4 regions of the Pseudoneobacillus rhizolycopersici genome follow, and region 1 is predicted to be linked to each of the others. Evidence: predicted binding sites of a transcription regulator. Region 1 holds the regulator's gene; each other region holds the start of a gene.
The links. The regulator LexA, encoded in region 1, represses DNA repair genes until DNA is damaged. The targets are predictions, from matches to a motif close to CGAACATATGTTCG.
Positions count from the first base shown of each region.

Region 1 (7,588 bases):
TCGGCTTCGGAGCCGTAAGGATGTTAGAGAGGTAGGGCTAACGTCGTTTAAGATTTAAAACGTTCAGGTGGAAATAGACCGCGGCAGCTTTATTTTAATAATATTGACAATTTACTTGTTTAAAGAACAGGTTACTTTTATACAAAAAGCGAACTAGAGAATCTAGTTCGCTTTTTTCCATTATCATAATAATGATTTTACTCGTGAAACAACGTTTTCTACTGAGAAACCATATTCCTTCATGATAATTTCACCTGGGGCGGATGCACCGAATGTGTCTATGGCTAAAACATCACCTTCATCACCTGTGTATTTATGCCATCCAAGTGATGCTCCCATTTCAATACCTAGTCGTTTCTTAACAGACTTAGGTAGAATGCTTTCTTTGTATTCTTTTGATTGAGTTTCAAAGCGGTCCCAAGATGGCATACTGACCACTGAAACATCAATTCCTTCGTTCAGCAGAGCTTTTTGCGCTTCAACTGCTAAACTTACCTCTGAACCAGTAGCCAAAATTAACGCATCTGGTGCTTCTTTAGATGCAGGGGAAATCACATAAGCACCTTTTGAAACTCCCTCATATGCTTTTTCTGATGTACCCGGTAATGTAGGAAGATTTTGTCTTGTTAATACTAATGCTGTTGGCTTATTCGTCGATTCCACCGCTAGTTTCCAGGCAGCTGCTGTTTCATTTCCATCGGCAGGGCGAATAATCGAAAGGTTAGGCATCGCTCTTAAAGCGGCTAATTGTTCGACTGGTTCGTGTGTTGGTCCATCTTCACCTACAGCAATACTATCATGGGTGAAAACATAAGTTACCGGAAGACCCATTAATGCAGCAAGGCGAATCGCTGGACGTAAATAATCGGAGAATACAAAGAACGTACCGCCGAATACTTTTAGGCCACCATGTAAAGCCATTCCATTTAATGCTGCCCCCATGGCAAATTCACGGACTCCAAACCAAATGTTTCTACCTTCAAAAGAACTTGGCAAAAAGTCAGCGGAACCTTTAATTGTTGTTTTATTAGAACCAGCTAAGTCAGCCGATCCCCCAAAGAAAGTTGGTAGATTTTTCGCAATTCCGTTTATTACTTCGGCTGATGAAGCTCTACTTGCTAAACTTTTACCTTCATTATAAACAGGAATATCCTTATCCCAACCTTCCGGAAGTTGATTGGTTACCGCTCTCTCCAACTGCGATGCTAAATCAGGGTACTCGTTTTTATATTGTCTAAAGAGATCGTTCCACTTACTTTCTTTCTCTTCACCATTTTCAATGACCATTTTGGTAAAGTGATGATAGACTTCTTGCGGAACATGGAAATCTTGATCAAAAGTCCATTTATACGCCTCTTTTGTTAATTTTAATTCGTCTGCACCAAGTGGAGCCCCATGGACATCAGATTTACCAGCCATATTCGGTGAACCATAACCGATAACAGTTTTTACTTCAATTAACGTAGGGCGATTTAAGTCTTGCTTGGCTTCCTCAATTGCGTTAGCAATCTCTTCTAGATTATTTCCATTATCTACCCTTAAGTACTGCCAGCCGTAAGCCTTGAAACGGTCAGCCACACTTTCTGAAAATGATTGAGACAAATCACCGTCTAGTGAAATGTCATTTGAATCATAAAGGACGATAAGTCTACCTAATTGCAGATGACCTGCTAAGGAAGCTGATTCAGCCGATACGCCTTCCATTAAATCTCCATCACCGCATATACTGTATGTATAATGATTGATTAATTCAAAGTTTTCCTTATTATATACGGCTGCTACGTGACGCTCAGCCATCGCCATTCCTACAGCCATTGCAATACCTTGACCTAAAGGACCAGTTGTGGCTTCTACACCAGCTGTATGTCCAAATTCCGGATGTCCTGGCGTTTTACTCCCCCATTGACGGAAAGATTTGATATCATCCATGGATAAATCATAACCAGATAAATGCAATAAACTATAAAGCAACATGGATCCATGGCCTGCTGAAAGGACAAAGCGGTCACGGTTGAACCAAGTTGGATTTTTTGGATTATGATTCATAAAACGTGTCCAAAGTGTGTACGCCATAGGCGCAGCCCCCATCGGCATACCTGGATGTCCCGAGTTTGCTTTTTCAATCGCATCAATCGATAAGGTTCTTATTGAGGCAATGGATAAGTCATCAATTTTTTCAATCATGATTTACATCCCTTTCAAGGTAAAGTATCCCTAAGTGTTGCTAGGGATTTCCATTTTAATATTAATTTGTCTATTAATTTAATACAACCTTTAGATAAGGCAGCATCCTAAAAAATTTCACTTTGTTAATAATTTGACACAATCTCTTTCAATTTATGTATCTTAGAAGAAGTTAGCCCCCTTCTAAGGTAGAAATTTTTTCTTAATGTAATGGCTTTTTAGTCTTCAGGTTTTTAATTTTTTCTGGAGTAACATCTTCTCCTTTTGGATCAATAATTTTAACATTTGTTATGGTATTAAGCATCGAAGAGCGAAACACTTCAAGATATTCTCGACGCAATCTAGACTGTTCTTTTGCTTCTTGTTCTGAAAGCCCAGTTGTTTTTGCCTTTTTTGCCAATTCATTAATTCGATTTAGTTTTTCCTTAGGCAGCATGAGCAAACCCTACTTTCTTTATAATAAAAATTCCATTTTAATGCCCTTGAACTTGGAATTACTAGTTGATACTACTAAAAAATAGACCTTTTGACAAGGCAAAAGGTCTACTGTTTCAATGAATCTATGTACTCTAAATACCGGCGATGGACTGTTGCTTTAGATACATCATAGCCAAACCCTCGTAAAGTGGCGGCGATTTCTGAAAAGGTCAATTTGTTATTGCGTAAATGAACGATTTTTTCAATCGGAACATCTTTCTTTTCGCGACCAGGGGAAGCATCAATATTTTTTAAGTTTTTTTGGGGTTGATATCCATTAAGAACAGCTCGTTTCATCCCCCGTTTAATTTTAGTATTATGGACTTTTCTTTGAAACTCTTCCACGATACTGACGATTTGCAGGATCATTGAATCAGCTTCTGATAATTGTAATTCTCCATGCTGTGAAATAGTACATATTTTTATACCAGCTTTTTGAAGGTGATAAAGCAGGGCAATTTTGGTATTTCCCCTTCCTAGTCTTGTTTCGTCTTGAATCAATAAAAATTGAATATTTTCTTCCGAGATTAATTGCAAAACTTCCAGTATTCCATCTCTATCAATTTCATAACCACTTGCTTGCTCCTTAATAATATTTACAACTTGTAAATTTTGACTTTCAGCAAGTCTAACTAATTCTTCTTCTTGCCTTTTTAAAGAACTTTCTTGACTTTCTTTTTTCGTGCTGACTCGACAATAGATAATTGCTTTCACGTTTATTCTCCTGTTGCACTAGCTAATTCAGTTTTGTAATCAGATAAATGATTCTTGACAGGTAAAATAATATCTTCCCCTGGAATTAATTCCGTTTCACTAATTTCATTTTGTGTTAAAACCCAATTGATAAATCTCTTTTTGGAAAGTCCACTCTTGTCTGAATATTGTTCTGCGAGCTCCCAAACAGTATCCCCCGGAACAATTGTAACACTTAAAAAATCCTCTTGTTTGATTTCAGTATCAGTTCCCAAAAAGAATCCAGTAATACAAAACGCAAGCAATAACAAAATAGTATATGAATTAGTTACCAATAGTTTTTTCATCTTCAAACACCTCTATCGAATATATGTTCTTATTTATTGATTTTATTATAAAACGAACATTTGTTTGTTGTCAACACTTTAACGAACTTATGTTTGTATCAGATGGAAAAACATGCTATACTAGATCTAACAAATTAATAGAGGTGCGTAAACATGACAAAAATATCAAAACGCCAGCAGGATATATTGGAATTTATTAAAGAAGAAGTTCGCGCCAAAGGTTACCCACCTTCCGTTAGAGAAATTGGTGAAGCTGTTGGACTTGCTTCCAGTTCAACTGTTCACGGGCATTTAAACAGATTGGAATCAAAAGGATTAATTAGACGCGATCCAACGAAGCCTAGAGCAATAGAAATTTTAGATGAATCTAGTTCTCCGTTACCAACACATAATGTCATTAACGTTCCGATTATCGGAAAAGTTACTGCCGGATTACCGATTACAGCAATTGAAAATGTCGAAGAATATTTTCCTCTGCCAGCTAGTTTTGGTTCTTCAGATGACCATATTTTTATGCTTGAAATTATGGGTGATAGTATGATTGAGGCTGGAATTTTGGACGGAGACTATGTAGTCGTAAAGCAACAAAGAACAGCAAATAATGGTGAGATTGTTGTTGCTATGACTGATGAAGACGAAGCTACAGTAAAAAGATTCTTTAAAGAGAAGGATCATTTTCGATTACAACCAGAAAACTCTTCATTAGAACCAATCATATTGCAAAACGTTTCCATTTTAGGGAAAGTTATTGGAGTTTACCGAAACATCCATTAATGATAAAGGCCTCTTAACCATATTGGTTAGAGGCCTTTTTTTATTCCTATTTAGCTACAAACGCTACCAGCTCGAGGTCATCAAGCCTCGATCGCTTTTTTAATACATTGTCATATACTGATCGCGTTCCCATTGATGAACAGTGGTACGGAAAATATCCCATTCGATTTCTTTCGCTTCGATAAAGTGTTCGAGTATATGATGACCAAGCGCTGAAGTGATGATTTCGTCGTTTTTCAGCTGAATGAGCGCTTCTAAAAGTGATGATGGAAGATCTCCAATACCTTCTTCCATGCGTTCTTCTTTTGTCATCACATAAATATTACGATCAACTGCTTGTGGTGGAGTCATTTTATTTTTAATACCATCTAACCCTGCTTTTAAAAGAACTGCCATTGCTAGATAAGGATTTGCTGCTGGGTCTACACTTCTAACTTCAATACGAGTACTCATTCCACGGGATGCCGGAATACGAACAAGCGGCGAACGGTTTTGAGATGACCATGCCACATAACATGGAGCTTCGTAACCAGGAACAAGACGTTTAAAGGAATTGACAGTTGGATTTGTTACAGCCGTAAATCCTTGTGCATGGGCAAGCACCCCTGCAATAAACTGACGGGCTGTATCACTCATTTGAATTTCACCATTTGGATCATAGAATGCATTTTCACCATTTCTAAATAAGGATAAGTTACAATGCATACCCGAACCAGCAACCCCAAATAATGGCTTTGGCATAAATGTCGCATGCAGACCATGTTTACGCGCAATGGTTTTAACCACTAATTTAAAGGTCTGGATATCATCACATGCTTTTAATGCATCGGCATATTTAAAGTCAATTTCATGTTGACCAGGCGCAACCTCGTGATGGGAAGCCTCCACTTCAAAGCCCATTTCTTCCAATTCTAACACGATATCACGACGGCAATTTTCTCCTAAATCAGTTGGGGCTAAATCAAAATAACCACCATGGTCATTCAACTCAAGGGATGGCTCACCTTTTTCGTCCAATTTAAACAGAAAGAATTCTGGTTCTGGCCCTAGATTAAAATCTGTAAAACCCATTTCATTCATTTCTTTAAGGATTCGTTTTAGATTATTTCTTGGGTCCCCTGCAAAAGGCGTTCCATCTGCATTATAAATATCACAGATTAATCGAGCCACTTTACCCTTCTCAGCAGTCCAAGGGAAAATAACCCAAGTATCTAAATCAGGGTATAAATACATATCTGATTCTTCAATACGAACAAATCCTTCAATGGATGAACCATCGAACATCATTTTGTTATCTAACGCCTTATCAAGCTGACTTACTGGAATTTCCACGTTTTTAATAGTTCCAAGGATGTCGGTAAATTGTAAGCGAATAAATTTCACGTTACTTTCTACGGCTAAGCGTTTAATATCTTCACGGGTGAACTTTGCCATTTGTGTTTCCTCCTAATTTTTTAATGAAAGAATCTTCTGATGTCTCCTTGCCTAGAAGACTGATTAAATCGTCCAGCTTGCATAATTTCTTTACGCAATATTTTTCGTAATTCCTCGTTGGACAATTGCTTTCTGATTTTTTCTGCTTCCTTTTTTAAATCGACTGATACTTCTTGTTGTTCTTGTACGGCAAATATTTTTTTAATCCCTGCCATATTTACTCCTTGATCAATTAGATCTTTGATTTCAAGGAGCCTATCAATGTCATTCAAACAAAAAAGTCGTCTATTACCATCTGTTCTTGCCGGAGAAATCAAATTATGTTCTTCATAGTATCGGATTTGCCTTGCACTTAAATCAGTAAGTTGCATAACCGTTCCAATCGGAAACAATGGCATCGAACGGCGTATCTCTTTTCCGCTCATGATTTCTTCTCCTCTTTTGTTTTTTCATGTTGTTATTGTATGTCGTGTAAGAAAAATTGTCAATATCATGTAAGGTTTTCTAACATGAAATTTTAAAATTTTTTCACCTTAAAAAATCCACATAAAAATTCCCTCAACGTCTTAATATTAATTTACATTTCGCCCTTTAGTGTGATTTTTATTTGTCTATTTTTTGACACAAATTCATTGGGAATTATTTAGTACACTGGAATGGAAGGGAAATATTTTGATAGGAGGCTTGCCTGAATGATCATAAAACCACGATCTGAGTCCCTTGAATTAATTATTTATCGATTATTAAACCAACGTATGGAATTAACTCCTGACCAAAAGGGTTATTTCGAACACCTCGAAAAAGGGTTTGAAGGTGAAAAAAATTTCGATTTATTCCTGGAGCAAAACTTAACGATGGATTGCCACATCTTAAATGATTTGCTTCTAGAAAGCCAGAAATCCCTTTTCCAATCTGATTCCGTCCTACACTCAGGGGATACCATACATGTGTTTGATGTAAAGAATAATGAAGGCGATTACTATGTAGAGGATGATAGATGGTATCTTTTGCCTTCCAAAATTGAAGTAAAAAATCCATTCCTACAATTAAATCGTTGTATATCACTGTTTCGCCGATTATTACAAGACCTCGGTCTAAACTATAAAATTTAGCCTCATATTGTTTTTATTAATCCTCAATTCGCTTTATTGCAAGCCCCATTGAACTTACCTTTCATACTTCCATCGCAATTGTGGCGTTTTGTAAACAAATTGAATAACAAGGGCACTGTTATAAGACCACATAATGTGAACTTATCCGAAAAGCTAATGTCTTTACATATCAAAGAATCGCCCTATTCTATTTTTAATTTGCCAAAATATGATTACATGGAATTAAGAAAATTTATATCATGTCTATTATGTCATGGGGACATGGAGGAAAGAAAACTTAAATTATTTTGTAATTGTGGTTTTTGTGAGGACGTGGAGTCAGGTGTTTTACGCAGTATTAATGAGTTAATCCTTCTGTTTCCGGATATGAAAATTACAACACTACTGGTATGGGAATGGTGTGGGGTAATAAAATCGAGAAAAACCATTCGGAGGATTTTGGTGAAGAACTTTACAAAGATGAGTAGTAACAATCACACTTATTTTATTAAGAAATGAAGCTGAATTTGCATTTTTGGCTTTCCGGCGGGAACTGTGAGGCTTTTTTTGTTACCGATTTGGCGGTTC
Region 1 is NZ_JBTOOE010000006.1:214,856-222,443, forward strand. It holds gene tkt (transketolase) at 184-2,184, opposite strand; gene ACX9YW_RS09225 (DUF896 domain-containing protein) at 2,387-2,620, opposite strand; gene ACX9YW_RS09230 (YneB family resolvase-like protein) at 2,728-3,375, opposite strand; gene yneA (cell division suppressor protein YneA) at 3,378-3,701, opposite strand; gene lexA (transcriptional repressor LexA) at 3,855-4,475, shown strand; gene glnA (type I glutamate--ammonia ligase) at 4,575-5,909, opposite strand; gene ACX9YW_RS09250 (MerR family transcriptional regulator) at 5,930-6,334, opposite strand; gene ACX9YW_RS09255 (nuclease-related domain-containing protein) at 6,602-7,021, shown strand.

Region 2 (7,588 bases), on a different contig from region 1:
AAGCCTTTTTCAAAAGTAGCCTGCCAGTCAAAGCCAATTGGATTGTAAACACTAGGGATAAACCGACTAAATGAGAGATCCTTGCCAAACGCTTTAATATCAAATTCTGTGTCTAATTTACTTACAATTTCTTGTAAATCAGCCATTACCATTTCCCCTTTGCGCTATCAATATCTTTACATTACGGTAGGTTGGTTTAATATGTCAATTTTACTGGTATTTTTTTCTTGTTTTTGGATACCATAAAAAGGCAATTCAAAAGAGTGTTGGGGTGAATAGGATTGGTCGAGAAAAGACACAGGCTGTTTAATTTAATTTTGATAATCATACCTTGGTTTTCCTTATTATTTATGGAGAAACGCAACATCAAGCGATATTGGTTTGCAGGCATTTTTATCATTATTATTGAAATCATTAATCATATGTATGGACATAAGCGGAAGTGGTGGAAGTTTTATGATAAGAAAAAATTATTTGTCAAGGATGAGCTTCCATTTAGCATCGGTCCCTATATGCCACTCTCGATGTGGTTTTTAAAAATTTCGTATGGGAATTTTAAAAAGTTTATCGTTCTGAATGCCATTGCGGATGGACTTTTTGCCTTCTTTCTCATTGATGTACTAAAAAAATTAAAAATCGTTGGCTTGAATCGGCTAAGCCACCTGCAGTTCTTTATTTATCTACACCATAAAGCGTATTTATTGTATGGTTTTCAGTACTTGTACGAGAAAATGAAAAATAAAGTTGTCCCGACTCATTCGTAGCTGAGTTGGGCTTTTTATATTTTGAGTACTTGTTTTTCCAACATTTTGCCATTTTACGAATCGTTCCGGGGCATGCTACACTGAATAGACTAATAGTATCCTAGAACTTTTAGCTAGAATGGTAGGTGTAGTAAAAATGAAACGAATCAAAGCAATCCTTCTCATAGCTAGTTTGCTAGTCGGAGGTCTATTTCTATATTTATTTTTTCCCGGCTTAAATGAATCAAGTCAAACCACTTCGACACCTTCATCCCCACTAACCGAAAAAACCATTGAAAAACTGACGGAGGCCATTGTAGTAGAAGAAGAGACTGCTGAAGAAGGGCCTGTAAAAAATGATCTTCCAATAACAGAGGAAATAAAAGAGAAGGTCCGCGCTGTATTGGAAGGGGCATTTAATTTTTTCAAAAAGGATCAAAAGATAGTCGCAATTGGTGATTCGTTGACGCAAGGTGTAGGCGATGAAACAGGAACTGGCGGCTATGTCGGAATTTTGCAGAACACCTTTGACGACCATCATTTGAACATTTCTATTGAGAATTTTGGCAAAAGGGGCAATCGCTCCGATCAGTTGCTTAAACGATTGGAACAGAAAAGTATTACTACCGCTATCAAAAAGTCTGATATCGTCCTAATCACCATTGGCGCCAACGACATAATGAGAGTCGTCAAAACAAATTTCACCCATCTTAATAGTTTGGATCCTTTTATTGATGAGAGAGAATATTATACCGAGCGGCTTCGATCTATTTTTAACAAAATCAATGAGCTTAATCCCGATGCGCAGATCTATTTAATTGGATTCTACAATCCTTTTGAGCGCTATTTTAGCAATATTGAGCAATTGAATATGATCATGACAAACTGGAATGATGCCGGGAAGTCCGTAACAGAAGAATATGCTAATGTCGAATATATTCCAATTGATGATATCTTCATTCCATCTGAGGTTGATTTATTATCAGATGACTATTTTCACCCTAACACAAGCGGTTACAAACTCATTGCAAAGCGTGTTTTGGAGAATTTGAAAGAATTCAGTGAGGAAGAAACCGATGTGCTGCCAATAGAAGAGAGCGAGTAAGGTCAGGAAGAGGGCTCCTTGGCCTTTTTTGATTGAAAATGGAATAGGATGCTTGACATTTTTTATCAAGGCTGTTTTCAACTATGTGGTTAGCCATCTTTTGAAAGATTTAGTAAATTTTCAAAAGAAGAGCAATTAAAATTACGCAATTGAAATGAAAAGGAGAGCGTAAAAAAGACCGCTAATTAAACCTTCTTATCGTTATCTGTTCTCTCTTCGTATTGGATGTGATGTTTTGTATCTTGTATTGGTGCATCATGCTTTACATCAATTTTATTACCCATTGTTATTTCATCAAATGGTGTATATCTATTAGAAGGTGTTGATTTTCTTTTAAACATTCTGTAACAAATATATCCGATTACAGCAATTATGAATAAGGTAGAAGCATAAGCCATTACGCAAATCACTCCTTTGAATAGATTACTTAACATACTATTCTATTTAAGGTCAATATATTCCTTTCTTCAAAAGCAACAATCTTTTAGAGAACAGACTTTATCAAAAATATCCAAAAAGGGGATCAAATGAACAGATTTTTAGCTATATCTCCAGGACGTAACTCCATTAGTTAAAAGTTGCTAATTAGGAACGTTTGTTCTAAAATGATGGTAAAAATATACATAGAGGTGTTGATTGTGCGTCCTACCCTAACAAAGGATATTAGTATAGAAGATTTCAAGAATTATTATTGGCTTAAGGAAGAATTGCAGATATATTGTAGGGAAATTGGAATAAGTGCCACCGGTTCAAAAATGGATATTACAAAAAGAATTGAAATCTTTCTAAGAACTGGAGAGGTGATAAGCCTAATTAGAAAGTCGCGGGGGAATTCAAAGTCAAAGTTAACTGTACTGAAAGAAATAAATTTAGATACAGTTATCACGGAAAATCATCGCTGCAGTCAAGAGGTGCGGGCATTTTTTAAGTCAGCCATAAGTCCAAAATTTCATTTTTCTACCTTTATCCAAAATTACATCAAGAACAATATTGGAAAAACTTATCGTGATGTTGTTGCTGCTTGGCACGAGGAAGAAAAACGAAAAAAAGACCCGGCTTATCAAACAAACATTTCTTCACAATTTGAATACAATCAATTTACACGAGATTTTTTTGCTGACCCCAAAAATCAGGGGAAAAGTAGGGAAGATGTTATTGAAGCGTGGAATAAGATTAAAAAGCTACCTGGAAATAATAAATACATACCATCTATGTAAAGAAAGGGATGCCTCTGAATGGCATCCCCCGCAATTAATTCTTTAACTTCCCAGGATTTTTTATTTTTATCGAAACAACCTCACCGCAAGCCAAACAGACCTTATAAATCTTCTCGCAGCCCATTGCCATTTTCTTATCTAAAGGACGAAGATTCACAAAATCCGATGCTTGTACAAATGATTTTCCGCCACAACTTTGACACGCCAATTCATTAAGGATACTCATTTTCCATCACTCCTTTAATCATAAATACGATTATTATTGGTAAATAGTTTCAAATTTTTGTGGTAAAATTTCCTATTAAATTTGCTATACTTAGAGAAATAGATGATAGAAAAGGAGGTTTTTTCGTGGATAGAACGATTTTAGTCGTCGATGACCAGCCAGAAATCAGGGAATTAATTAAGCTTTATTTAGAAAAAGATGGTTATTTCATTTTAGAAGCGGAGAATGGACAAGAAGCACTACATACAATCGCCGCTCAAAAAATCGATTTAGTGCTGGTCGACCTCATGATGCCTCTATTAGATGGCTATCAGTTTATTAAAAAAGTGAGAGAGACACTTGCGATTCCGATTATCATCATTTCGGCCAAAAACGAAGACCATGATAAAATTCTAGGTCTGGGCTTAGGCGCTGATGATTTTATCCCGAAACCATTCAATCCATTACTGGTCGTGGCCAGAGTGCAAGCACTTTTAAGGAGAAGTTACAATTATGTTCGTGAGGTGTCGCAATCCACTGAAGTTCCGGGAACTCGGAGAAAAACGGTTGGCACTCTAATCTTAGATGAAGACACATTTTCAATTATTCGGAAAGACGAGGCCATTCCCCTGACGAAAATCGAATACAAGATTCTTGATTTGCTGATGGAATCGCCTGGTAGAGTTTATACGAAACAACAGATTTTCGAGCGAGCCTGGAATGACTATTATATTGATGGAGATGGCGATAACACTATTAACGTACATATTTCGAAGATCCGTGACAAAATTGAAGAAAATCCGAAAAAACCAAGCCATCTTAAAACGGTGAGAGGGCTTGGTTATAAATTCGAAAAATAGGGATGGGGTATGATTGACGAATTTTTTTAATAAAATTTATCCATCGGAAGAGGGATATTTTCCTTATATTTACTTGGGTAATATGATTATCCCAATCTATTTTCTTTTCCAAGAGCGGACCGAGAAACTATATCCTGGACTTTTATTGTTGTTACTATTTATTTTTCTTAATCGGCAGGCTTTTTGGAGTAAACGATACACTGCTTATTTTGTGGCTGCGGAAATGGCGATTACAATAGTGTTTGGCTATTTTTATAATCCATTGTACATCTATATTATTTTTGTTTATGTGTTTCAACTTGTTCGATTACCCGTGAAATGGCTGTATGGATTATGCGCCGGATTTACCGTCTTTAGTTTAATCCTGGTCTATCAAACGGCCATGCAACATCCTATTTATTATGCGATAACGCTCATCCCACCATTATTTGGGGGAAGTATTCTTCCTTTTATTATGAAGAGTTCGTTAAGGTATAAGGAATTAAACGAAAAACTAACGAGAGTCGCAAACGAATTGGAATGGAAAAATAAAGAAATGACGATTCTTGAGGAAAGTAAAAAACGTATGCTCGCGGACCTGTCCCATGATTTGAAAACACCAATGACGTCTATCCAAGGCTATTCACGAGCGTTATTTGAAGGGATGGTCGAAGATGAGATACAAAAGCAAAAATATTTGAAATATATTTATGACAAATCGATTCGCGTAACCGCATTAATCGATGAATTGTTTATGTTTTCGAAGCTTGATAATCCAGATTTTCCTATATATCGTGAAGAAACTGATTTATGCGAGTTTGTTCGTGGTGTTATTGTTGAATTTTATGAGCGGTTTCTTGAAAAAGAAATGGAGCTCGACATCGATTTGCCGGACGAAATGATGTTTTATCCTTTTGATCCGAAACTTCTCTATCGGGCCATGTCAAACATTCTTGAAAATACGATTAAATATAATCCGAATCGAACGGATGTCTACATAAGGATGGAAAGATCTATCGATTCTGCTATTATTGAGATTGGTGATAATGGGGTCGGTATCAATGAGGATATTGTCGAAACCTTGTTTGATCCGTTTGTTCGAGGCGACAGAAGTAGGAAGAATGATGGTGGGACTGGACTAGGTCTAGCGATTACGAAGAAAATTATCGAGAAACATGATGGCAAAATATCAGTCGATACACAACCCGATCGAGGGAAAACAAATTTTATTATTAAATTACCATTAAGGACCGCTGCTGAGTGATAGCAGCGGTTTTATGTGATACAATCACACCCAATTTATATGGGATATAATCTTAATTTGTTTAATAAAACTCACTACTAGTCCTTCCCTTCCAAAAAATATCCAAGATGTAGTAATTTTTAATAGAAAGATATGGTTGACTTAAGGTTAATTTAAGATTGCCCTTGTAGACTAAAGTTAATCAATTGAGTAAATGACTCTGGAAAGGGTGTTGGAATTGAAACAGACAGTTATTGAACTTGACAATATTAAAAAAGCTTATGGAAATGTGAAGGCCGTTGATGGGATTTCACTAAGTGTTCAAAAAGGTGAGGTGCTTGGAATCATCGGAGCAAACGGTGCCGGAAAATCAACCACACTCGAAATCATGATGGGCCTTCGTAAGCCGGATGCTGGTTCCGTAAAGGTTCTTGACATGGACATCACTAATACTTCCACTGAAATTAAACAAAAAATCGGTATTCAGCTCCAACAAACCTCTTTATACGACCGAATTAAAGTAAAAGAGGCGCTGGAATTATTCAGTTCCTACTATGAAAAAAAACGCGACCTTAACGAAATCATTCAAACATTGGGACTAGAACCATATTTAAATAAATATGTAAAGAATCTTTCTGGTGGGTGGCAGCAACGAACTTCATTGGCACTGGCTCTCGTCAATGATCCAGAAATCATATTCCTAGATGAACCAACAACTGGCCTTGATCCGCAGGCGCGACTTGAACTTTGGAATGCAATAAATAAATTTCGCGCTGAAGGGAAAACAATTATTCTTTCGACTCACTATATGGATGAGGCGCAACGACATTGCGACCGAATCGCGATTATTAAAAAGGGGCGTTTAGTGGCATGTGATCAGCCGAAGAATTTAATTGATTCGCTTGTAGCTGGTGAAGGAACGATGGAAGATGTTTATTTACAATACGCGGTAGGAGTATAAGGAGGAGAATTAAAAATGCAAACCGTTTTAACTCATACAAAAATGGAATTGAGATTATTTTTCCGAGAAACATTAGCTTTATTATTTACGTTTATTGTGCCGGCAGTTAGCTTTGTCGTCTTTGGCATGATGTTCAGATCCAATACTTATGAAGGTGGATTGGATTATTTCCAAGCTTACATTCCAAGTATGATCGCGATTATTATTTTTACAACAGCGTTCTTTTCGATGGGATTACAAGTGGTGATTGATCGTGAAAAGGGCGTTTATAAACGGTTAGCAGGAACTCCACTTGATCAAAAGGCCATTTTTACAGCGACAATTGTAAAAGGTTTTTTCGCGATTTATGTTGGTGCGATTGAAATATTACTTATTGCCAAGTTCGGTTTTGGCTCTGATTTAACGACAAATCCGCTACAGTTTTTTGTGGCATTAACATTTTGTTCCGTGGCGTTTTTTTCAATTGGGTTTATTGTCTCTAGTTTAGTGAAACGAATGCAAACGGCTTTAGGAATTGCGATGATTGCTATGTATCCGATGATGTTTTTATCAGGTGCAACTTTACCATTAGAGGCATTACCAGAGTTTTTACAAAAAATTGCTGTCGTAGTCCCACTTACTTACGTTGTAAATGTATTGCGTGATGGTTGGAATGGCACGCTCTTTGAAACGGGAGCCTTAATGGATTTACTTGTATTAACGGGCATTTTAGTTGTTTCGACGATTATTGGAACAAAATATTTTCGTTGGACAAATTAATTGTGTATAGGGCGGGGCTTTTGCGGACCAGGTTTCCGCCATGGTCCATTCATAAATTAATTTTAGGAGTTTCCCTATGAAAAAGCAGCAATTGAATCTTTTATACTTGACTCCCTCTACATTACCAATGCTTTTGATTGGATACCTTAATAAAAGCGTTTTATTAGTGACAGCGGGTATTATTTTACTGATATTTTATATTATCATTGGAATTAAGCAAGTTCGTGAGGGTAAAAAACGCAAATAGCCCTTCATTAATCCAAAAAAAATAAGAAAATGATAGCCCGGACTAAGGTATATAGGAGAAAAAGTAGGGATCCGACTATGAAAACTTTTCCCAAAACACCTAAAAATCTGTTAAAAGATCCGGGCTTACCTTTTTTCTGTACCTTTCGCATTAGTAAACCTACTAACAATATAGCAAACGCTGCTAGAACTAGCGGCATTGCCACGTCCCAAATTTCAACTAAACTCATTTTAATCAGCTCCATTATCATTTTTTCACCAAAAAGATAG
Region 2 is NZ_JBTOOE010000001.1:71,152-78,739, forward strand. It holds gene ACX9YW_RS00400 (Nif3-like dinuclear metal center hexameric protein) at 1-146, opposite strand, end outside; gene ACX9YW_RS00405 (hypothetical protein) at 282-764, shown strand; gene ACX9YW_RS00410 (SGNH/GDSL hydrolase family protein) at 901-1,848, shown strand; gene ACX9YW_RS00415 (DUF3951 domain-containing protein) at 2,034-2,246, opposite strand; gene ACX9YW_RS00420 (DUF6434 domain-containing protein) at 2,487-3,065, shown strand; gene ACX9YW_RS00425 (hypothetical protein) at 3,100-3,291, opposite strand; gene ACX9YW_RS00430 (response regulator transcription factor) at 3,417-4,130, shown strand; gene ACX9YW_RS00435 (sensor histidine kinase) at 4,144-5,373, shown strand; gene ACX9YW_RS00440 (ABC transporter ATP-binding protein) at 5,591-6,313, shown strand; gene ACX9YW_RS00445 (ABC transporter permease) at 6,329-7,072, shown strand; gene ACX9YW_RS00450 (hypothetical protein) at 7,149-7,319, shown strand.
Region 2: ACX9YW_RS00420 (DUF6434 domain-containing protein) is a predicted target of LexA. The motif match lies at 2,437-2,450, and genes of this name have one in related genera.

Region 3 (7,588 bases), on a different contig from region 1:
AGGTCCAGCAGATGCTGTAATAGCACGAACACCGCCATAGTTTGCTCCAATCGCCATTGTTACCGCTGCGATTTCGTCTTCTGTTTGAATAACTGTCCCGCCTAGTGCTGGTAGCTTCTTAATTAAATATTCCATAATCTCAGAAGCTGGAGTAATTGGGTATGCAGCCATAAAGCGAGTACCACCTGCTAATGCACCAAGTGCGATAGCATCGTTACCAATCATAAATAAACGTTTTTTACCATCAGCTTTTTCTAGCTGCATCGTTTCAACGTCGCCTAGTTCATTTTTCATATAGTCAAAGCCAGCTTTAATGGCTTCCATATTTTTATCAACAACTTGTTGACCTTTACGACCAAAAATTTCTTGAACTACCTCTTCAAAAACATTAATATCTAGGTCAAGTACAGCTGAAGTAGCCCCAATCGCAACCATGTTTTTCATAAGGGATGTTCCAAGTTCTGTCGCAATATCTGTAAATGGTACTGCATATAATGCCGCGTTTGTATCTTCTGGTTTTTTCGGATCAAATTTTGCATCTGCCATAATGACACCATGGTCATGTAATTCTTTGTAGTTAAGATCGATTGTTTCTTGGTCAAAAGCTACAAGAATATCCAAATCATCAGAAATAGAACGAACTTCCGTCGTGCTTACCCGGATTTTATTGTTGGTATGACCACCTTTAATACGTGAGGAAAAGTGGCGATAACCGTATAAATAATAACCAAGTCGGTTCAAAGCAATTGAAAAAATTTCTCCGGTACTTTCAATACCTTCCCCTTGCTGTCCACCAACTTTCCATGAAAGTTGCTTTATCATGACTTACACCCCTTTAAATATGTAAAAAACGTTATTATAATTCTGATAGTATACCTCTATACGATATATAAAAAAAATGTATGTAGGCGTACTAAACGCTTTCAATTCTAGACCTATGAGCCAAAAAATGCAACCCTTTCAGCCTAATTATTGAACAAAATATGAATATTTTTTATTTATAAAAATAATAATATATTTTTTGGATAATTCGTAATAAAAAGAAAAAACCCGCCTTTTGGCGAGCCTTGGAAATGATACTATTTTTATCTCGGTTCAACGATCAGTTTGATGGCTGTTCGTTCTTCTCCATCAATCTTAATATCGGTAAATGCTGGGATACAAATAAGATCGACCCCGCTAGGTGCCACAAACCCTCGTGCAATTGCTACTGCTTTTACAGCTTGATTTAATGCACCCGCACCAATTGCTTGAATTTCTGCAGCCCCTCTTTCACGCAGAACTCCAGCAAGCGCACCAGCTACCGAATTAGGATTAGATTTTGCTGAAACTTTTAAGATTTCCATCCCTAGCTCCTCCTTGTTTAATCCCGATCTGTGCATGATTCTCCATGTAAATCAGGTTAATTCTAAAAATGATTATTAGGCTTCGTGAAATTCCTACACCAATAATCTTGCAGTAGATATAATCGGGTACTAATAAGACTATTTCTAGCCCTAGTACTGATAAATCGTTCCACTGCTACTATATTCAGGGAATGAATCGCATATTCCGGCTTGGACAAATATTGTATAAAAATTGTATAAAAAAATAAAAAAACCTCTTTCAAAAGAGGTTTTTAAACAACCATTATAGTGGTTGGTCATCATTGATCAAAATTCGCTCAATTTTTTTAGCTAATCCTGTTTTAGGATCTAGATGAACTAAAGCAGCATTTAGTTGGGATCTTCCCGTCTTTGGCACCTCAAAACGAACGGGTAAATTCGTTAAGAAACGCTTGATGACTAAATCCTTTTCAACCCCGAGTATTCCATCATACGGACCAGTCATTCCTACATCAGTTAAATAGGCTGTCCCTTGCGGCAATACTCTGTTATCAGCCGTTTGCACATGTGTGTGTGTCCCAATAACAGCTGTAACCCGACCATCTAAATACCAGCCAAGAGCCTGTTTTTCACTTGTGGCTTCAGCATGAAAATCAACAAAGATTATCGATGTTCTTTTCTTTGCTTCTTGAATTAACACGTCCGCTTTTTTGAAAGGACAGTCAATAGCTGGAAGAAAGGTCCTTCCTTGAAGGCTGATGATAGCAACTTCTAACTCGTTCATCCTATAAAAGACCATTCCCTTGCCGGGATTTTCTTCAGGAAAATTAGCGGGACGAACCAGATACTTTGCTTCATCGATAAATTCAAAGATTTCTCGGTTATCCCAAGTATGATTCCCAAGTGTCACGACATTAGCACCTGATTCTAAAAACTGTCGATAAATTTCATTGGTTATCCCTTTGCCCCCAGCAGCATTTTCTCCATTAATAATGGTAAGGTGAGGTCGGTACTTTTCCTTTAATTTAGGTAGGTATTGTTTAACCATTTCTCGGCCAGGTGAACCTACCACATCACCGATAAATAATATATACATTAGAATTTCCTTTCTATAACATGTCGTTTAGTCTATTTTAGCACAAATAATAACTTTATATTAACAACCTAAAATTATAAAGGCGGTGCTATTGCACCGCCTCTTAGTACTTAATTATTTGGCATATTCTACTGCTCTTGTTTCTCTAATAACAGTTACTTTAATGTGTCCAGGATAATCAAGTTCTTCTTCGATTCGTTTACGAATATCCCGCGCTAAGCGATGGGCAGCAAGGTCATCGATTGCTTCTGGCTTAACCATAATTCGAATTTCTCGACCAGCTTGTATCGCAAAGGATTTTTCAACACCTTCATAAGACTCTGAAATCTCCTCTAGTTTTTCTAGACGGCGGATATAGTTTTCTAACGTTTCACTTCTTGCTCCAGGTCTTGCTGCGGATAGGGCATCTGCAGCAGCTACCAATACCGCAATCACCGATGTAGGCTCGGTATCTCCATGATGGGAGGCAATACTATTTATTACAATAGCATTCTCTTTATACTTAGTAGCAAGCTCCACTCCAATTTCAACATGGCTACCTTCCACCTCATGGTCAATTGCCTTACCAATATCATGCAATAAACCAGCACGGCGGGCTAATGTCTCGTCCTCGCCTAGTTCGGCTGCAAGTAGACCAGCTAAATAAGCAACCTCAGTTGAATGCTTCAGAACATTTTGCCCATAACTTGTACGGTATTTTAAGCGGCCTAAAATTTTAATTAAATCCGGGTGTAATCCGTGAACTCCAACCTCAAAAGTGGTTTGCTCACCAATTTCTCGGATATGTTCATCGACTTCACGTCGCGCTTTATCAACCATTTCTTCAATTCGGGCTGGATGGATACGTCCATCTTGAACTAACTTATCTAATGCTAAACGAGCTGTTTCACGGCGAATTGGATCAAACCCAGATAGAATAACGGCTTCCGGTGTATCGTCAATAATTAAATCAATTCCCGTAAGTGTTTCAAGAGTCCTAATATTGCGACCTTCACGTCCAATGATTCTCCCTTTCATTTCATCATTAGGAAGGTTGACAACCGAAACCGTTGTTTCAGCGACATGATCAGCGGCACAACGTTGGATTGCCAATGAAAGAATTTCTTTAGCTTTTTTATCGCCTTCTTCTTTTGCACGGCTCTCAGACTCTTTTACGATTACTGCTATGTCATGTGCAAGCTCTTGTTCGACACGATCCAAAATAATCGCTTTTGCTTCCTCTCTCGTTAGGCTAGAGATACGTTCGAGTTCAGTTTGCTGTAATCGTACCATCTCTTCCACTTTGCTTTCCATCTCTTCAATATGCTGTTGTCTTTGGTTTAGAGAATCGTCTTTTTTCTCCAATTGAATTTCACGCTTATTAAGTGATTCATCCTTTCGGTCAAGATTCTCCTCTTTTTGCAGTAAACGATTTTCTTGTTTTTGCAGTTCATTTCTTCGTTCACGAACATCACGTTCTGCTTCTGTACGAAGCTTGTGAATTTCATCCTTTGCTTCAAGCAAAGCTTCCTTTTTCAAGCTTTCCGCTTCACGTTTGCCATCTTCAAGGATTTGCTCTGCAGCAGTCTTTGCACCAGCAATTTTTGCTTCCGCAGTGGATTTACGAATAATATAGCCAACAACTGCACCGACGATAAGGCTCAGCAAAATGGAGATGATGAGTATAAAATATTGCATCGTTACACCTCCTCTTGCTATGAACTTTTTACGTTTTTAAGTGTCGGCATGTACATTGTCAAAATATCAACATACAGCGCAAAGGCTTTCAAACCTTCAATACTCATAAAAAATGTAAAATATACATATTTAATTTTATAGCTGCATATAGACCATTGTCAAGGGTTTGCCAGTCTATGCTAGAAATATCTAGAAACTCTTCTGTTTTTGAACGGCTTTTTCCTTAAAACGAAAGAGACTAGAAATATTCTAGTCCCTTCAATAAATTAATCTAAAAGTTCAATTTGATCTTCATCTTCTTCGGTTTCGGTAACAACCTTTACTCCATCAAGACCAAAATGGTCGCGAATTTTTTGTTGAATTTCCTGGCGTAGTGATGGGTTCTCTTTTAGGTATAGTTTCGCATTTTCACGGCCTTGTCCAATGCGCTCATTGTTATAAGAATACCAAGATCCGCTCTTTTGGATAATATCCAACTCTGAGCCGATATCAACGATCTCGCCCTCTCTAGATATACCTTCTCCATACATAATATCAACTTCAGCTGTACGGAATGGCGGAGCAACTTTATTTTTTACTACTTTAATTTTGGTTTTATTACCAACTAAGTCAGTTCCTTGCTTTAATTGCTCAGCACGACGCACTTCAAGTCTAATGGTAGAATAGAACTTTAGGGCACGTCCGCCAGGTGTCGTCTCAGGGTTTCCGAACATGACACCAACCTTTTCACGAATTTGGTTGATGAATACAGCGATCGTTTTGGATTTGTTGATTGCACCGGAAAGTTTCCGTAAAGCCTGTGACATGAGGCGTGCTTGAAGACCTACGTGAGCATCTCCCATTTCTCCTTCAATCTCCGCTTTTGGAACCAATGCCGCAACAGAGTCGATAACAATAATATCAATCGCCCCGCTTCGTACAAGAGCCTCAGCAATTTCTAACGCTTGTTCCCCAGTATCCGGTTGGGATAATAATAACTCATCAATATTAACTCCTAATTTTTGCGCATAGGCAGGGTCAAGTGCATGCTCAGCGTCAATAAAGGCTGCTTGTCCTCCACTTGCTTGCACCTCTGCAATGGCGTGTAGGGCAACAGTAGTTTTACCTGAACTCTCTGGTCCGTAAATTTCAATAATACGCCCTCTAGGGTATCCACCCACTCCGAGCGCCGCATCTAAGGCTAATGAACCACTAGGAACAGTTGAAATTTGCCGATCTGTCTGTTCACCAAGTTTCATGATAGAGCCTTTACCAAACTGTTTTTCTATTTGCTTTAAAGCCATTTCTAAGGCTGCTTTACGATCACTCACTCTATTTCCTCCTTTAAAATGAAGTAAGAAAAATCTAGTAAATAGCATTCTTACATCTTTAAATTCTAACTCTACTATAAACGTTTTTTGAAAGTTTGTCGAGCATAAAATCGAACATTCATTCGATTTTATTTTTCTAATACTTGGCTCAAAGTTGCAAAATCAGAACAAAAATGGAGTACTTTACTAAAATATCGCGCTTAAATATTCATTTTGTAAAATTGACTGAAAAAAGCACAGTGAACATCAAATGTTCAATCTGCGCTTTCAGATAGGTACTTTATTAAAAAATAATAGCCAAACTTCACGGCTCGGGTTCTAATCGCCTCTCTACTGCCAGCTAAATTTAATTTTTCTACAAATTGCTTTCCTTTAATATGAAGCCCAATATACACTGTTCCTACTGGTTTACCTTCCAACTCATCTGGACCAGCAACCCCCGTAAAGCTTATCCCTATGTCTGACTTCAATAGTTCTGCCATATTCGTTGCCAATTCAGTAGCACAAGCCTCACTGACAGCACCATCATAATCAATCGTACTTGGATTTACTTTTACTAGATTGATCTTTGCGTCATTGGTATAACAGACAACACCACCCATTAAGTGGCTGCCTGCGCCGGGAATGGAGGTAAATTGTTCCTGAAACATTCCACCAGTTAAACTCTCGGCACACGAGATTGTTAAGGCATTTTTATGAATTAGCGAAAATGCTTCTTTCAGCAAGGATGTATCATCGTACCCATAAAGATACTGACCGACTCGTTTGCGAATTTTTTCTTCCGTTTGGTCTAGTAATTTGTACGCCTCGGTCTCGTTATCATGTTTGGCCGTTAATCGTAACGTAACTTCACCATCTGAGGCAAGTGGGGCAATCGTTGGATTCGTCTGGGCATCGATTAAATCTTCTAACTCTGTTTCCAACTGTGCTTCTCCAATTCCAAAAAAGCGTAGAACCCTAGAAATAATTTTATCGTTCGTTGCCAATTTAGTATGTAACGCCTTGCGGCCATACACCGAAAACATTGGTTCCATTTCCTTTGGAGGACCGGGTAATAAAATATAAATTTTCTCATTATGTTTATATAACATACCTGGGGCCATACCATTGTCATTTTGCAAAACTTCACAGTTTTCTAAAACTAGTGCTTGTTTTTTATTATTGTCGGTCATTACTCGATTGGTTTTTGCAAAAAATTGTTCAATAGAACGAAGAGCAAATTCATCCATAATTAATGAAGTTTTTAAGTGATTAGCAATTGTTTCTTTTGTTAGGTCATCTTTAGTCGGCCCAAGACCTCCTGTTAGGAGGATAATATCCGATCTAGTGTCGGCAATCTTAAGTGCCTGTTTAAGTCTTTCGGAGTTATCCCCAACAACGGTGTGATAATATACATTTACACCTAATTCAGCTAATTGTTGAGACAAAAAACGGGCATTCGTATTAACGATTTGCCCTAATAAAAGTTCAGAACCAACTGCAATAATTTCAGCATTCAAAGGCTGAATCCTCCTTACCAACTTACTTGGAATTTTTAAATACAGCTTTATTTTTCACAAAATAATCCCAGCCAGACCAAACCGTAAAGATAAGAGCCACCCACATGGAAATTTCATCAAACGGAATGGAAAAATATTCAAAAATGGTATTGTGTAAAAGAAATGCCGAAATGGCCACAATTTGTGCCCACATTTTAATTTTCCCAAGCGTTTTCGCTGCGGCCACTTCACCTTGGCCGGCTAGAACTAATCTTAATCCAGTGACGGCAAACTCACGACTAATAATAACAATCGCAATCCAAGATGCAATATAGTTAAATTCAACCAATACTATTAATGCGGCGGATACTAAGAGCTTATCCGCGAGCGGGTCTAAGAACTTACCGAGATTGGTTACAAGATTATGTTTTCTCGCATAATGACCGTCCACCCAATCTGTAGAGGCGGCAAATATAAATATTAAAGCTCCTACAAAGTGTGTAACGGGTAAATCAACACCAAGAAAATACATTTCTCCCCAGTTGAATGGCATTAACATAATAATTAAAAACAAGGGAATAAGTAAAATTCTAGAAACCGTTATTTTATTTGGAATATTCATCCCTAAAACCTCCAATTACCAATATCAAACGTCCGATCAAATTTGTTCCTACATGAAAGCACACAAAAGAATAGCCATCT
Region 3 is NZ_JBTOOE010000007.1:16,735-24,322, forward strand. It holds gene ACX9YW_RS09340 (2-oxoacid:acceptor oxidoreductase subunit alpha) at 1-822, opposite strand, end outside; gene spoVS (stage V sporulation protein SpoVS) at 1,086-1,346, opposite strand; gene ACX9YW_RS09350 (TIGR00282 family metallophosphoesterase) at 1,630-2,421, opposite strand; gene rny (ribonuclease Y) at 2,536-4,098, opposite strand; gene recA (recombinase RecA) at 4,365-5,408, opposite strand; gene ACX9YW_RS09365 (competence/damage-inducible protein A) at 5,663-6,907, opposite strand; gene pgsA (CDP-diacylglycerol--glycerol-3-phosphate 3-phosphatidyltransferase) at 6,930-7,508, opposite strand.
Region 3: recA (recombinase RecA) is a predicted target of LexA. The motif match lies at 5,520-5,533, and genes of this name have one in related genera.

Region 4 (7,588 bases), on a different contig from region 1:
ATGGAGAACCGCTTTGCGAAGTATCAGGGAAATTTTCGTTCCAAGCAACAGGAAGAGAGGACTATCCAGCCGTTGGTGACTGGGTTGTTCTACAAGAACGACAAAATGAAAATCGCGGAACAATACACGCGATTTTGCCTAGAAGCAGTAAGTTTTCGCGAAAAACGGCCGGCCAAGTAACAGAAGAACAAATCGTTGCTGCCAATGTTGACACAATTTTCTTAGTTAACAGTTTGAACGACGACTTAAACCTAAGAAGAATGGAAAGATATCTCCTATTAACATGGGAAAGTGGCGCTACTCCGGTGATCATATTAAGCAAAGCCGATCTTTGTGAAAATGTTGCAGCCAAAATTCTCGAAGTTGAGTCGGTGGCAATGGGGGTTCCTATCATTGCCATAAGTGCCCAACAGAATGACGGACTTGAACAGCTTGACCAATACTTGCAGCCGGGTAAGACCGTTGCCCTTTTAGGATCTTCAGGTGTCGGAAAATCAACCATCACTAATCATCTGTTAGGAACGGAAAAACAGGCGGTTCAGGAAATCCGGGAAGCCGACGATAAAGGAAAGCATACGACCACTCATCGCGAAATGCTTCTGTTGCCAAACGGAGCGATTTTAATCGATACTCCGGGAATGAGAGAGCTGCAGCTTTGGGAAAGTAGTGACGGGTTAGCGGAAAGCTTTCATGATATCGAAGTCTTAGGGGAAAATTGCCGCTTCCGAGACTGTAAGCACGTAAAAGAACCGGGTTGTGCCGTACAATCGGCCATCGAGAATGGGGAACTCCCTGAAGATCGGCTATTGAGCTACAAAAAGTTATTAAAAGAACTAGCCTACCTAGATCGCAAAATGGATAAAAAAGCGCAATCTGATGAAAAAAAGCATTGGAAAAATATTAGTAAACATATAAAACAAAAAAGCAAAGCTAAATAACGACAAAATCACCTCTTCGCATGAAGAGGTTTTTATTTGTCTCTAAGTCATAAATACGGTACTTTATACATAGGACAACTAGACAAATAGAAAACTAGAGATAAAATATATAGTAAATGGGAGAAGAATGGACGGTATTTTCATGAATTCAAGATCAACGAGACATCAGAAAAAGAAACGAAGAAGACCCAATTTAAAAAGAATATTAGCAATCATTTTTATCTTGATTACGGCAGTGTTAGTTTATGCCTATGTGCAATATAAGCAGGGAGTATCACAATCCTTGGAAGATGAGGAAGCACCAGAGCAGATTGAATATGAGTTTGATGGGGCTAAAGACCAATTCGGAGGAACGAATGTGTTGGTTTTGGGAAGCGATGCAAGGAAAAATGATACCGTATCACGAGCAGACACCATCATGATTGCCCATTATAACGAGGATAAAGGAACGTTCAAGGTTACTTCAATCATGCGGGATACTTATGCCGATATACCTGGGCACGGTTATCATAAAATAAATTCAGCCTTTGCATTAGGAGGACCGGACCTTTTACGACAAACCATTAAAAAGAATTTTGATATTGATTTGCAATATTATGCAATTGTTGATTTCCAAGGCTTTGTTCGCGTTATCGATGAAGCATTTCCAAAAGGGCTAAAGGTGAATGTTGAAAAGAAAATGACGAAAGCAGACCGAATAGGTGTTGATATTGAACCAGGTGAACAATATTTAGACGGGGAGCATCTTTTAGGTTATGTTCGCTTCAGAAACGATGCCTTATCCGATTACAATCGTGTGGAAAGGCAGCAAAAAATTGTTACAGAGATTGCTGATCAATTGATGAGCATTCATAAGCTTCCGAAACTTCCTAAGCTAGTTGGGGTTGTAAAACCTTACTTAAATACAAATATTAAAACATCGAATCTCCTATTTATGGGAAAGGATTTTATCTCAGGTGACCGTTCTCCTGTTACCACCTTTCGGATACCTGTAAAAGGAACCTTTGAAGAACGCAAAATACCCGGAGCTGGTGATGTTCTCTGGATTGATGAAGAGGCAAATAAAAAAGCCTTACATGAGTTTATTCAACAGCCATAAGGTAATAATAGAGCTAGGAGCGCCATAAGCAACTGCCATTTTTAGCTTATGGCTTTTTCGTATATAATTAAGAGGAGAAAGAGAATGGATTTTTCTACGTTAAAAGAATGGTTTACTATAGAAAATATAATGGGTTTAATCCAACAATATCGAGCATTAGGACCAATACCTGGCATCGTATTACCTATGCTAGAAGCCTTCCTTCCTTTTTTACCATTGTTTTTGTTCGTAATGGCCAACGCTAGCGCATTTGGACTATGGTTAGGTTTTTTGTTTTCCTGGATTGGTGCATGTATAGGGGCGTTACTCGTGTTTCTCTTTTTCAGAAGGTTTGGCCAAAAGCGTTTTTTAAACTTTTTACATAGATATGATAAGGTGAAAAAACTAATGACATGGGTTGAAAATCATGGATTTGGACCGATTTTCCTATTATTATGTTTTCCCTTTACACCTTCAGCCCTCGTTAATATCGTGGCCGGATTGTCAAAAATAAATATCTATCAATACATGTTAGCAGTATTAATAGGAAAATTTGTGATGATTTTTATGATAAGCTTTATCGGCTATGACCTACGATCGCTAATCACTCAGCCACTTCGAACAGCTATTGTGATCGCGGTCATCATCATTCTGTGGTATGTTGGGAAGAGAATAGAAGTAAGATTAAATATAAGTGGAAAAAGAAACCAACAAACAAATTGAAAAATAAAAACTTCATAAAAAAGGGGGGATCAGTTTTGAACGAGGCGTGGAAAAAGGAAGTAAAAGAGTGGATGAAAGCTTTTGCCATTGGACTTATCATTTTTGTATTTATTCGAACCTTCTTCTTTTCCAATTATGTCGTTGAGGGTGAATCAATGATGCCTACTCTCCAGAATGGAAACAAGCTAGTTGTAAATAAAATAGGCTATCAAATCGGTGATTTTAATCGTTTTGATGTAATTGTTTTTCATGCGAACCAGGAGGAGGATTTTGTAAAAAGAATTATCGGTTTACCTGGCGATAAAATTGTTTACGAGGATGAACAGCTATTTATTAATGGGAAAAAATTCGCAGAGCCTTTCCTTGAAGAATATCGGAAAGAAGTCCTTGGTGGCAGGCTAACCGGAGATTTTACTCTTGAAGAACTTACAGGTGAAAAAGTCGTTCCAAAAAACCATTTATTTGTCTTAGGAGACAATCGCTTAGGAAGCTGGGATAGCCGCCACTTTGGCTTTATCACAGTTGACCAGGTTGTCGGAAAAGTAAATCTCCGCTATTGGCCAATTGAAGATTTAGGGGTTACATTTTAAAAGCGCAGTAAATGCGCTTTTTTTTTGCCAAAATATCCTATCATTACCTTCGGTGTCGAACGTGTATTCGTATTTATTTTATGTTATGATAATGGATAGAAAAAAAGTAGTTAGGGGGAGAATGGATGTCAGTTCGTTTGTTAATTGGTCGTACGGGAAGCGGAAAAACAACCTACTGCTTAAATGAGATTAAAAGTGAGCTAAAGGATTCTCCTGATGGGGATCCAATTATTTATTTAGTACCAGATCAAATGACGTTTTTATCCGAATATCGCCTCATTTCAAGTGAAGAGATAAAAGGAATGATACGGGCTCAAGTATTTAGCTTTACTCGACTCGCTTGGAGGGTTTTGCAGGAAACAGGTGGGATTAGCAGACAGCATTTAACAAGTGTAGGCTTAAATATGCTTATACGCAAACTTGTCGAGGATAAAAAGGAATCATTAAAAATCTTTCACCAAGCAGCCGATAAAAATGGATTTATCGAGCAAGTGGAGCGGATGCTAACCGAATTTAAGCGTTATTGTGTCCATCCCGAGGAGCTCAAAACAAAAAGAGAAGGATTTTTCCAAAACAATCAAAACAAGGTGCTTCAGGATAAGTTACATGATTTGGAGCTAATTTATCAAAGCTTCGAACAATCATTACAAGGAAAGTATCTAGATTCGGAGGATTATTTTCGTTTACTGACTGACAAGGCGAGTCTTTCCTCCTATTTGAAAAACGCACAAATTTATATTGATGGTTTCGATAGTTTTACTCCACAAGAATATGGGATTATCTCCGCTCTAATGAAAAACTGTAGACGTGTCACGATTGCCCTGACATTAGATGAACCGTATTGGCAATCAGCGCCAGAAGAGCTTCATTTATTCCGGATGTCAGGAAGTACTTGTCAAACCATTTACGATATGGCAAAAGCCGAAGGAATTACGATAGAACCGGAGCTTCGATTCAACGAACAAAAAAGATGGCAGGACGATGCGCTATTTCACTTGGAGACTCATTTTGATACAAGGCCGGTCGTGAAATATAATCAAAAGGCAAATATTCAAATAGGACAAGCTGTCAACCGCCGTGCAGAAGTCGAAGGAATAGCCCGGAAGATTAAGGAATTTGTCCGCACAAAGGAAATTGAACGATATCGTGATATTGCCATCCTTATTCGAAATGGTCATGAATATCAGGAAGTACTTCAGACAGTCTTTGAGGACTATGATATTCCATATTTTATCGACCAAAAACGAACGATGCTTCATCATCCGCTCATTGAGCTAATTCGTTCAACCATTGAAATTATACATTCGAATTGGCGCTATGAGCCAGTTTTTCGAGCAGTAAAAACGGAATTATTATTCCCTCTCAAGGAGAATGATGCCTATCTTAGACAGCAGGCTGATCAATTAGAAAACTTTGTATTAGCCTATGGCATTCAAGGAAATCAGTGGACAAAGAAGGAACGGTGGATTTATCGAAGATATAAGGGGATTGAATTTGAAACAGCTATTCAGACCGATGAAGAAAAGCGAATGGAACAAAGTCTTAATGACATTCGTTTAAAAATTACGGCACCGATTCTGAGACTATCGAGAAGATTAGCGAAAGCTGAAAAAACGCATGAGTATTGTGAGGCCTTATTTTTATTTTTAGAAGAGTTGGATATTCCAGCAAAGTTAGAGGAATGGAAACAAATCGAGGATGAAAAAGGTAATCTTCTTCGTGCACGCGAACATGACCAAGCATGGGATGCCATAATTGATTTATTAGATGAATTTGTTGAAATTCTGGGTGAAGAAAAGTTGACTGTTAAACAGTTTGCCAGTGTCCTCGACTCAGGTCTAGAAACATTAAGATTTTCGATAGTCCCCCCGTCGCTTGATCAAGTATTGGTGGCCGATTTGGAAAAGTCAAGGCTTTCTGAGATAAAGGCAGCTTTTGTGGTTGGCTTAAATGAAGGAGTATTCCCCGCAAAGTTTTCTGATGATGGTATTTTAGCAGATGATGATCGGGAACAGTTAATTTTAAATGGCTTAAACATTGGTCCAAGTAGCCGAATTAAGCTGCTTGATGAGCAATATTTAGCTTATAAAGCATTTACATTGCCATCTAAAATTTTATTTTTAACTTATCCATTAGCAAATCAGGAAGGGAAAGGTCTTATCCCTTCACCGTTTATTAATCGCATCAAGGAAATATTCCCGCAGCATATAGAACATTTCTTTGTTTCCGATTTACAGGAACTTTCCGAAAAACAGCAGCTTGAATATGCGGTTAATCGAAAAACAACCTTAAGTTATTTAACCTCACAACTGCAATTAAAGAAGCGAAATTATCCGATTTATGATTTTTGGTGGGACATTTATCGTGACTATATCGAAAATAGTGAATGGAAAAACGCAACCATCAAGGTGCTGTCTAGCTTATTTTATACGAATCAAACGATTTCGATTTCTAGCGATTTAACGAATGAGCTTTATGGGGAACAAATTCAAGCGAGTGTTTCGCGAATGGAATTATTCCACAGCTGTCCGTTTTCCCATTTTGCTAGATATGGCCTTGGTCTAAGGGACCGCCAAATTTTCCGGTTGGAAGCACCTGATATTGGTGATTTATTCCATGCAGCCTTAAAATATATTTCCGATCAGATTCTGAAGGAAAATAAATCCTGGAAGGACATAACGGAGGCAGATTGTGAAAATCTTGCCCGATTGGCAATGGAATCATTAGCACCACGACTTCAAAACGAAATTCTGTTAAGCTCAAATCGACATCATTATATTAAACGCAAACTACAGCAAATTATTAGCCGTGCATCCTATGTCTTAAGCGAGCACGCCAAAGCAAGTGGATTTGTTCCGATTGGATTAGAACTAGGTTTTGGGCCGACTGCTGACCTGCCACCACTGCAATTTGAATTGAAGAATGGGCGAAAAATGTCATTAGTTGGAAGGATTGACAGGGTTGATCAGGCTGCCAAAGAAGATGAAATCTATTTACGTGTCGTAGATTATAAGTCTAGTGCCAAGGATGTTCATTTACAGGAAGTCTACTACGGACTAGCCCTACAAATGCTTACCTATTTGGATATTATTATCACACATTCTAGTAAGCTGGTGGAAGTAAACGCAATGCCCGCGGGAGTCCTTTACTTCCATGTCCATAATCCTATCGTTCATTCAAAGAAAATACTCACATTGGAGCAAGTCGAGGCAGAGTTATACAAGAAATTTAAAATGAACGGACTCATGATTGCTGATCCGGATGTACTGAAACTCATGGACGAAGATATTGATATGGCTAAATCACCGATAATATCAGCTGGTATTAATAAAGACGGTTCGATTGCGAAGGGATCTAAAGTAGCTTCTAAAGAAGAATTCGATTTATTAAGGGGCTTTGTAAGAGAAAAATATATAGCGACAGGAAATGAATTAGTAGCTGGGAATGTGGAGATTTCTCCTTATAAGCTAAAAGATAAAACCGCTTGTACATTTTGTTCATTTAAACCGGTCTGCCATTTTGACCCGGCTATTGAAACAAATGAATACCGTGTTTTAGTTCCACAAACTAGAGAACAGGTGATGGATGGTATTAAAAAGGAGGTGACCCTAAATGTCTAAACAGCTCATTCCTGCTAAACCAGAATCGGTCACTTGGACAGACGATCAATGGAAGGCGATCTATGCGAAAGATCAAGATATTTTAGTGGCAGCAGCCGCCGGTTCGGGTAAGACAGCAGTGTTAGTTGAAAGAATTATTCAGAAAATTATCTCAGCTGAAGACCCAATGAACGTCGATGAGTTATTAGTCGTTACCTTTACCAATGCATCGGCGGCAGAAATGCGCCACCGAATCGGTGAAGCCTTAGAAAAAGCAATCAATGAAAATCCGAAATCAAACCATCTAAAGAAGCAACTGAACTTATTAAACCGGGCATCGATTTCAACACTACACTCTTTTTGTTTAGAGGTTATTAAAAAGTATTATTATTTAATTGATATCGATCCGGGGTTCCGAATTGCTAATGAAACCGAAGTTCAGTTAATCCGGGACGAAGTATTAGACGAGCTTTTTGAAGATGAATACTCGAAACCTGAAAATGAATCATTTTATCGATTAGTGGATATTTTTAGTGGCGACCGAAGTGATGTGGAGCTACAGGAAATTATTTCTGCATTGTTTGATTTTGCCGGCGCCAATGCAAATCCAGATGAATATCTCCAGAGAGTAATTGATATGTACGATGTAGATCCTAACAT
Region 4 is NZ_JBTOOE010000005.1:92,516-100,103, reverse strand. It holds gene rsgA (ribosome small subunit-dependent GTPase A) at 1-938, shown strand, start outside; gene ACX9YW_RS07520 (LCP family protein) at 1,081-2,037, shown strand; gene ACX9YW_RS07515 (TVP38/TMEM64 family protein) at 2,122-2,739, shown strand; gene lepB (signal peptidase I) at 2,775-3,329, shown strand; gene addB (helicase-exonuclease AddAB subunit AddB) at 3,455-6,949, shown strand; gene ACX9YW_RS07500 (UvrD-helicase domain-containing protein) at 6,942-7,588, shown strand, end outside.
Region 4: addB (helicase-exonuclease AddAB subunit AddB) is a predicted target of LexA. The motif match lies at 3,386-3,399, and genes of this name have one in related genera.